One region of the Bradyrhizobium sp. LM2.9 genome, then DNA from elsewhere that is predicted to be linked to it. Evidence: predicted binding sites of a transcription regulator. Region 1 holds the regulator's gene; the other holds the start of a gene.
The links. The regulator LexA, encoded in region 1, represses DNA repair genes until DNA is damaged. The targets are predictions, from matches to a motif close to TGTTCNNNNTGTGTTCNG.
Positions count from the first base shown of each region.

Region 2: a site for LexA is predicted at 1,617-1,634, ahead of ACVWW3_RS02120 (PA0069 family radical SAM protein). Genes of this name have one in related genera too.

Region 1 is NZ_JBSRYJ010000002.1:2,283,533-2,287,726, reverse strand. Features, by position in the region: partial or broken gene ACVWW3_RS12420 (ComEC/Rec2 family competence protein) at 1-766, shown strand, start outside; gene ACVWW3_RS12415 (hypothetical protein) at 905-1,339, opposite strand; gene lexA (transcriptional repressor LexA) at 1,728-2,429, opposite strand; gene ACVWW3_RS12405 (molybdopterin molybdotransferase MoeA) at 2,606-3,817, opposite strand; gene ACVWW3_RS12400 (hypothetical protein) at 4,044-4,194, opposite strand, start outside.
Region 2 is NZ_JBSRYJ010000002.1:116,959-121,152, reverse strand. Features, by position in the region: gene ACVWW3_RS02125 (VOC family protein) at 1-407, opposite strand, end outside; gene ACVWW3_RS02120 (PA0069 family radical SAM protein) at 432-1,595, opposite strand; gene ACVWW3_RS02115 (phosphoketolase family protein) at 1,806-4,194, shown strand, end outside.

The DNA.
Region 1 (4,194 bases):
CGATAGCGTGTTCTGGTGGCTGATGGGGATCGGCATCGACTGGATGGTCGTGGTCTCGCGCTGGGTCGCGGCATTGCCGGGCGCGATCGGCCGCATCCCGGCTTTCGGCATCGCGCCGCTGATCGCGGCGAGCCTGGGGATCATCGTGCTGGGCCTGTTGCGCACGCCGCTGCGCTGGTCCGGCGCACTGGTGCTGCTGGTCGCGATCCTCTGGGGGCTGTCGGTGCGGCAGCCCGACATCCTGATTGCCGGGGATGGCCAGAGCGTCGCGGTGCGGGGCAAGGACGGACATCTTCACCTGATCAAGACGAGCAAGGATAGCTTTTTGCTCAAGGAGTGGTTGGCTGCCGACGCCGATCCGCGCGATGCCGCCAGCGCCTCGCTGGCCGCCGGCGTGTCTTGCGATGAATCCGGCTGCGTGACGCCGCTCGCCGATGGGCGGCTGGTCGCGCTGGCACTGCGCATCGACGCGCTGGCGGACGATTGCAACCGCGCCGCGCTGGTGGTGACGGCACGTCCCGCGCCGCCCGATTGCGCCGCGATGGTGGTCGATCGACGGCGGCTCGCGAGCCAGAGCGCGCTGGCGCTGACGCAGCGTGGTGACGGCTTTGCAGTTCAGGCGGTGAGGGAAAGAGGCACGAGCCGTCCCTGGTTGCCGGCCGGCGCAGGCGAAGGTGATTTCGACGGCAGTCTTGCGCCGAAAGCGATCCCGCCACGCAGCAAGGACGCAACGCCGGCGGAAATCGATTTGCAAGCCGACGATTAATCGGATCGTGCGGAGAGATGCAGTCGGCTGGTGCATCCGATCGGATTCGCTGGACGCAAACCACACCACCTCGCCGGCCACGGCCGGCGATTGCAAATCAATCCTGGCCTCCGATCCCGTGGCCGGAGGGCGACCGTGTCAGCCGATCGGCAGGCGCGTGATGGTCGGCTGCCTGTTGGCCATGATCTGCGGCTTGTGCTCGCGCTCGCCGGCCGGCAGCGTCACCGGCAGTTGCAGCACGGTCGCGCGCTGTCCTTCGACAAGCTGGGTCACCAGCACGTATTTGCCGTCGGGGAATTCGATCGCGTCATGATGGCGGTCGGGAATGTGCGGATCGATCTTGCCGAACTTGCCGACACGGGAATTGATCGTGCGTGTCCAGATCCAGCGATTGTCGTAGCGGATGTTGTCGGCGAAGGCGAGCTCCGTTCCCGGCAGCAGGCAGACGGCCACAGTCGGATCGGCTGCGGACGCAAAACCACGCGTCGAGGTGCCGCGGAAGGTTGTCGTGACGACCGTCTCGCCGATTTCGGCGGGGCGCGACGCGATGGCATGCAGGCTGTAGTCACACATCGGGTGCTCCTCATGCTGGGATAGCAACCGGCGTCTCTTATCGAGGCGCAGGCCCCTATCAGAGTGGAAACACACAAGCCTCTGCTTGGTTATGGGCAAATCTGCGGCTGGTTTCCGCACGCCGCGATCACTTTATCTTTCCCGAATCGGCGAGGAACAAAGCCTGCTCCTGGGCATTTCGGTCGCGCACGTCAGCGGCCGGAGATGCCGTTGCGCAGACGTCTCCTCAAACCGGAACGCCGCGAAGCCTCTGGGATGCTTGGCGCGGCGTGTCGAGGATGGACCGCCGGAGAAGCGGCCGGATAATCTGTGCAGAACCAGGATGACTATCCAGCCGGAGCGGGCAATCCGTCCACTCCAATTGGAATTGCGTGACTGCCGTACAGGCTCAGTACTTTCGGTACAGCCCGATCAGCTTGCCCTGAATTTTCACCCGGTTCGGCGGCAGGATGCGCACCTCATAGGCGCCGTTGGCGGGCTCGAGCGCGATCGATGCGCCGCGGCGGCGGAAGCGCTTGAGGGTTGCTTCCTCGTCGTCGATCAGCGCCACCACGATGTCGCCGGTATCGGCGCTCTCGTTGCGCTGGATCAGCGCCATGTCGCCGTCGAGGATGCCGGCCTCGACCATGGAATCGCCGCGCACTTCGAGCGCGTAGTGCTCGCCCGAGCCAAGCATGTCAGGCGGTACGCTGATAGTGTGGCTGCGGGTCTGTAACGCCTCGATCGGTGTGCCGGCCGCGATCCGGCCCATCACCGGCACCGCGACCGGACGTTCACCATCGTCCGCGGGCAGGCTGGAGCTCGCACGCACCTTGCCGAGATTGCCCTCAATGACGCTCGGCGTGAAGCCGCGGCGGCTGCCGGCGGCGGCCTGGAGCTCGGGCAATTTGATGACCTCGATCGCACGGGCGCGATTGGGCAGGCGTCGGATGAAGCCGCGCTCCTCGAGCGCCGTGATCAGGCGATGGATGCCCGACTTCGAGCGCAGGTCGAGCGCATCCTTCATCTCGTCGAAGGAGGGCGGCACGCCGCTTTCCTTCAGACGTTCATTGATGAACCGCAGAAGCTCGTATTGTTTGCGCGTTAACATCTCGACCAAAGTCTCCCGTTTGATGTCGTTCGATTCCGAGACGCTGAATTCAGCAATAAGCCGCTACACGCTCGAAACAAATCATGAACGGACACTATATGTTCGATATGTGTTCCGCAACTGCTTAATTTACCGTGAACAGAGCGAAGTTCGCGGAACATGCGTTGTCGGGGCGCTCACACGGGGAGCCGCAACACCTCGCAAGGTGTGCCTGCTTCGGCTTTCGGCGCGAACGGTGCGCGCACGAGAAGTACCTGTGCCGCAGCGAGATTCGCAAGCAGCGAAGAGTCCTGATGGTTGACGGGAAGGGCAACGCGCGTGCCGTCGTCGCGCTCCTCCAGATGCGCGCGTAGATAGTCCTCCCGCTGGTCGTTGGCGCCGACGTCGCGGCCGAGCACGGCGCGCTCGCGGCGATGGTGAATCACTGAACGGCCCGAGAGAGCGCGAATCAGCGGCACCAAGAACAGGAAAGCGCAGACGTAGGACGACACGGGATTGCCCGGCAGGCCGATCACCTCCATCGCGCCGAGCCGCCCGTGCATCATCGGCTTGCCCGGCCGCATCGCGATCTTCCAGAACGCCATCGTTATGCCTTCGTCCCTCAGCGCCTGCTGGACCAGATCGTGGTCGCCGACCGATGCGCCGCCGGTCGTGATCAGGATGTCGGCTCCGCTCTCGCGGGCGCGTCGAATGCCGACGGTGGTGGCCTCAAGCGTGTCGGCGGCAATACCGAGGTCGATGGTCTCGGCGCCCTCGCTGCGAGCGAGAGCGTGCAGGGCGTAGCCGTTGGAATAGACGATCTGGCCGTGACCGGGCGTGGTGCCCGGCATCACCAGCTCGTCGCCGGTGGCGAGGATCGCGACCTTCGGACGTCGGCAAACGGAGAGGTGCGGGTGATTCATCCCGGCCGCAAGCGCGAGGTCGCGCTCGGTGAGACGGCTTCCCTTGCGCAGGAGCACGTCGCCGTCGCGGAAATCGACACCGGCGGGCCGGATGTGCCGTCCGGCGATCGCGGCTTCCTTGATCGTGATGCGCTTGCCGTCGGCGACCGTGTCCTCCTGGATCACGACGGCGTCGGCGCCGTAGGGAACGACGCCGCCGGTGAAGATCCGCACGGCCTCGCCGGCGCCGACTGTTCCCGCGAACGGCCGACCTGCCGCGACCTCGCCGATGACGGTGAGCTTCGAATCGATCGTCGCGGCATCGGCCGCACGCACCGCGTAGCCATCCATCGCCGACATCGCCTGTGGCGGCTGCGTGCGCCGGGCCGCGGCGTCGCGCGCGAGCACGCGATGGTAGGCTTCGTCGATGGCAACCATCTCTTCGGGCAGCGGCTCTGCACCCGCCAGCACCGCGGCAAGCGCGTCAGAAACCGGCATCAAGGCCACGGCGAAAACTCCTGCTCGGCACGTTCGGGCGAATGTTCCGCAAGTCTTCTAGCCGAGCGCGGGCGCAGAGGCAAAAACAGCTGAGCGGGGACAGTCATCCCGCTGCTTCACATTGTTCTGGAAGGCAAGATCAAGCCCGTCGCGGCATGATCCGAGGAACGAGACAGATCGGCAGGAGAGTGACCATGGCAGGGACGAGAATGACGAGCGCCCCGGCCAGCGCCTATCAGGTCCCTGTCTGCTCGGGACTTACGTCGGGCGCCTTCGACCCCTGATCCTTGTCGGGAAGCGGATCGGCCTGGGATTTCAGGTCGGCGGCCTTGCTCACGAGCTTGGCGGAAAGGTCCGAGTCTGAAGTTGTCCTGGCGAATTCAAGA
Region 2 (4,194 bases), 2.2 Mb from region 1:
GCGACCACGACCTCCCAGGGATGGCCGTCAGGATCGGCGAAATAGCCGGAATAGCCGCCGTAGTCGGTCTGATGCGCGGCCTTCAGCAGCGCGGCTCCCTTGCTGAGGGCGAATGCCAACACCGCGTCCACCTCCTCACGCGCGCGACAGTTCCATGCGAGCGTCATGCCGCGGAACGTCGATGGCCTCGGAGTATCGGGCAATATGGCGTCGGCCGCGAGCTGATTCCAGGGAAACAGCGCAAGCACCGGACCGCCGGTGTCATAGAACGCAGCGGCCTCACCGGTCACCTTCAGCCGGCGCGAAAACCCGAGCGCGTCGTAGAAAGCGATGCTGGCGCGGATGTCGCTGACACCCAGCGTGATGACGGTGAGCCGCGGGATAGGAGCTGGCAATTCCTTACTCATACAACACCTCGTCCACTTCGTCGCTCAGAACAGGCTGAGCTGATCGCCGTTCCGCTTCGGTTTGGCAAAATGATCCGTCGTCAGCTTGGAGCGCCGTTTGTTCAGCCCCAGCCTGTCGCAGGCGATCTCGAAGCGGCGGCCGATGGTCCAGGCCATCGGGCCGGTGCCCTTCATCCGCTCGCCCCATTTCGCGTCGTAGTCGCGGCCGCCGCGCATGTCGCGGATCAGCGTGAAGACGTGGCGGTAGCGGTCCGGATAGTTCGCCATCAGCCATTCACGAAAGAGATCGCGTACCTCAAGCGGCAACCGCAGCAGCACGTAGGAAGCTTCCTTGACGCCAGCATGGGCGGCGGCATCCAGGATGCGCTCGATCTCGGAATCGTTCAGCGCGGGGATCACGGGCGCGACCATGACGGTGGTCGGAATGCCGGCCTCCGAGAGCTGCTTCAGCGCCTCCAGCCGCTTCGGCGGCGTCGATGCCCGCGGCTCCATGGTGCGCGCGAGCTTCGGATCGAGCGAGGTCACCGAAATCCCGACCTTGGCGAGGTTGCGCTTGGCCATGCGCGCGAGAATGTCGATGTCGCGGGTCACCAGCGCCGACTTGGTGACGATGCCGACGGGATGGCCGGCGCGTTCCAGCACCTCCAGAATGCCGCGCATGATCTTGCGGTCGCGCTCGATCGGCTGATAGGGATCGGTGTTGGTGCCGATCGCGATCATCCGCGGCTCGTAGCCGGGCGCAGCAAGCTCCTTCTCGAGCAGCGCCGGTGCCTCAGGCTTCACGAACAGCTTCGATTCGAAGTCGAGCCCCGGCGACAGGCCGAGATAGGCATGGGTCGGCCGCGCGAAGCAATAGACGCAGCCGTGCTCGCAGCCGCGATACGGATTGATCGAGCGATCGAACCCGATGTCGGGAGAATCGTTGCGGGTGATCACTTTGCGCGAGGTGTCGACGCCGACGGTGGTCTTGAACGGCGGCAGCTCTTCCAGGCTCTGCCAGCCATCGTCGAAGGCGACGCGCGCCTCAGCCTCGTACCGGCCGCTGGCATTGGATTGGGCGCCCCGCCCTCGCCTGCGCTGCTTGTCGATGGCGACCGCAAGCTCAGGGAAAGCAGAAGGCGCACCCGCCGGCTCGGAGGGCGCCGTGACCGGCGGGTGCTTGAGAGCATGAGAGGATGCTGGACTCATGAAGCCAAGATAGCATGCCGAAGGAACAAATCAAGAACACAAACAAAAAACTGAAAAACAACCCCATGCACAGTAACCGCCCAAATTTCGGGCGGGCGCCTTTGACCTCGCGCAACACGCCAGTTCCGACGACTTCGTTTGATGCCGGTCAGGGATCAATCGCCGCAGATCGATGTTGGTGACAATCGCTGGGTGAAGGTCGGCAAGAACATGACAAATCGAAGACAATCGCCTGCGGCGAGCAGCGACCTCGGCCTCCTCGATCGCTACTGGCGCGCTGCGAACTATCTCTCCGTCGGGCAAATCTACCTGCTCGACAACCCGCTGCTGCGCGAGCCCTTGCGGCCCGAGCACATCAAGCCGCGTTTGCTCGGCCATTGGGGCACGACGCCGGGTTTGAACTTCATTTATGCCCATCTCAACCGCGTCATCCGCGCGCTGGACCTGAGCGTGATCTATGTCTGCGGTCCCGGCCACGGCGGCCCCGGCATGGTCGCCAACACCTATCTCGAAGGCAGCTACAGCGAGATCTATCCCGATATCGCACGCGATACGGACGGATTGCGCAAGCTGTTCAGACAGTTCTCCTTCCCCGGCGGCATTCCCAGCCACGCGGCGCCGGAAACGCCGGGCTCGATCCATGAAGGCGGCGAGCTCGGTTACGCGCTGGTGCATGCCTATGGCGCGGCCTTCGACAATCCCGACCTGATCGTCGCCTGTGTCGTCGGCGACGGCGAGGCCGAGACCGGCCCGCTCGCAGCGTCCTGGCACTCCAACAAGTTCCTCAATCCCGCCCATGACGGCGCGGTGCTGCCGATCCTGCATCTCAACGGCTACAAGATTGCCAATCCGACCGTGCTCGGGCGGATGCGCGATGAAGAGATCCGCGATCTCTTCCACGGGCTCGGCCACGAGCCGCTGTTCGTCGAGGGCGACGATCCCAAATTGATGCACCGGGCCATGGCGGACGCGCTCGACGTCGCGCTCGCCGGCATCCGGTCGATCCAGCAGCACGCCCGAGACGGCCGCAAGAGCGTCGAACGTCCGCGTTCGCCGATGATCGTGCTGCGCAGCCCGAAGGGCTGGACCGGCCCCAAGGAGGTCGACGGCAAGAAGGTCGAAGGTTTTTGGCGTGCACATCAGGTGCCGGTCGCGAACTGCCGGGAGAATCCGGCGCATCTGAAGATTCTCGAAGACTGGATGCGCAGCTACGAGCCGGAAAAGCTGTTCGACGGGAGCGGCGCGCTCATTGCCGAGCTCCAGGCGCTCGCGCCCGAAGGCAATCGCCGCATGGGCGCCAATCCGCACGCCAATGGCGGCCTTCTGAAGAAGGAGCTGAAGCTGCCGGACTTCCGCAGCTTCGCAGTGGACGTGCGAGCGCCCGGCGGCGTCATGGGGGAAGCAACGCGCGAGCTCGGCAAATTCCTGCGCGACGTCATCCGCCTCAACGCGCAAGAGCGCAACTTCCGTATCATGGGTCCGGACGAGACCGCGTCAAACAGGTTAGACGCGGTGTTCGAGGCGACCGAACGCGTCTGGATGGAGCCGATCGAATCTTACGACGTGCATCTCGCGCAGGATGGCCGCGTGATGGAGGTACTGAGCGAGCATCTCTGCCAGGGCTGGTTAGAGGGATATCTGCTCACCGGACGGCACGGCTTGTTCTCCTGCTACGAGGCCTTCATCCACATCGTGGATTCCATGTTCAACCAGCACGCCAAATGGCTCAAGGTGACGCGGCATCTCGCATGGCGGCGCCCGATCGCCTCGCTCAATTATTTGCTGACCTCGCATGTCTGGCGCCAGGACCACAACGGCTTCAGCCATCAGGATCCCGGCTTCGTCGATCTCGTCGCCAACAAGAAGGCCGACATCGTCCGCATCTACTTCCCGCCTGATGCCAACACGCTGCTGTGGATCGCGGACCATTGCCTGCGCACCTATGATCGCATCAACGTGATCGTCGCCGGCAAGCAGCCGGCGCCGCAATGGCTGTCGATGCAGGAAGCGGCCACGCATTGCGATGCCGGCATCGGCATCTGGAGCTGGGCCGGCACGGAAGACGTGGGACAAGAGCCCGACGTGGTGATGGCCTGCGCCGGTGACGTGCCGACGCTGGAAACGCTCGCCGCGGTCGACCTCCTGCGCAAGGCACTGCCCGACCTGAAGATGCGCGTCGTCAATGTCGTCGACCTGATGACCCTGCAACCTCGGGAGCAGCATCCGCACGGCCTCGACGACCGCGACTTCGACAGCCTGTTCACGCGCGACAAACCAGTGATCTTCGCCTATCACGGCTATCCTTACCTGATCCACCGTCTCACCTACAACCGCACCAACCATGCCGGCATGCATGTGCGCGGCTTTGCCGAGGAAGGCACCACCACCACGCCGTTCGACATGGTCGTGCTCAACGGGCTCGACCGCTATCACCTCGCGATCGAGGCGATCGAACGTGTGCCTGGGCTCGCCGCCAAGGCGGCGCAGGTGAAGCAGCAATTCCGTGACAAGCTGATCGAGCATTCGCGCTATGTGCGCGAGCACGGCGAGGACATGCCGGATGTCCAGGGCTGGGTCTGGCCGAACAGCGCAGGCGGCA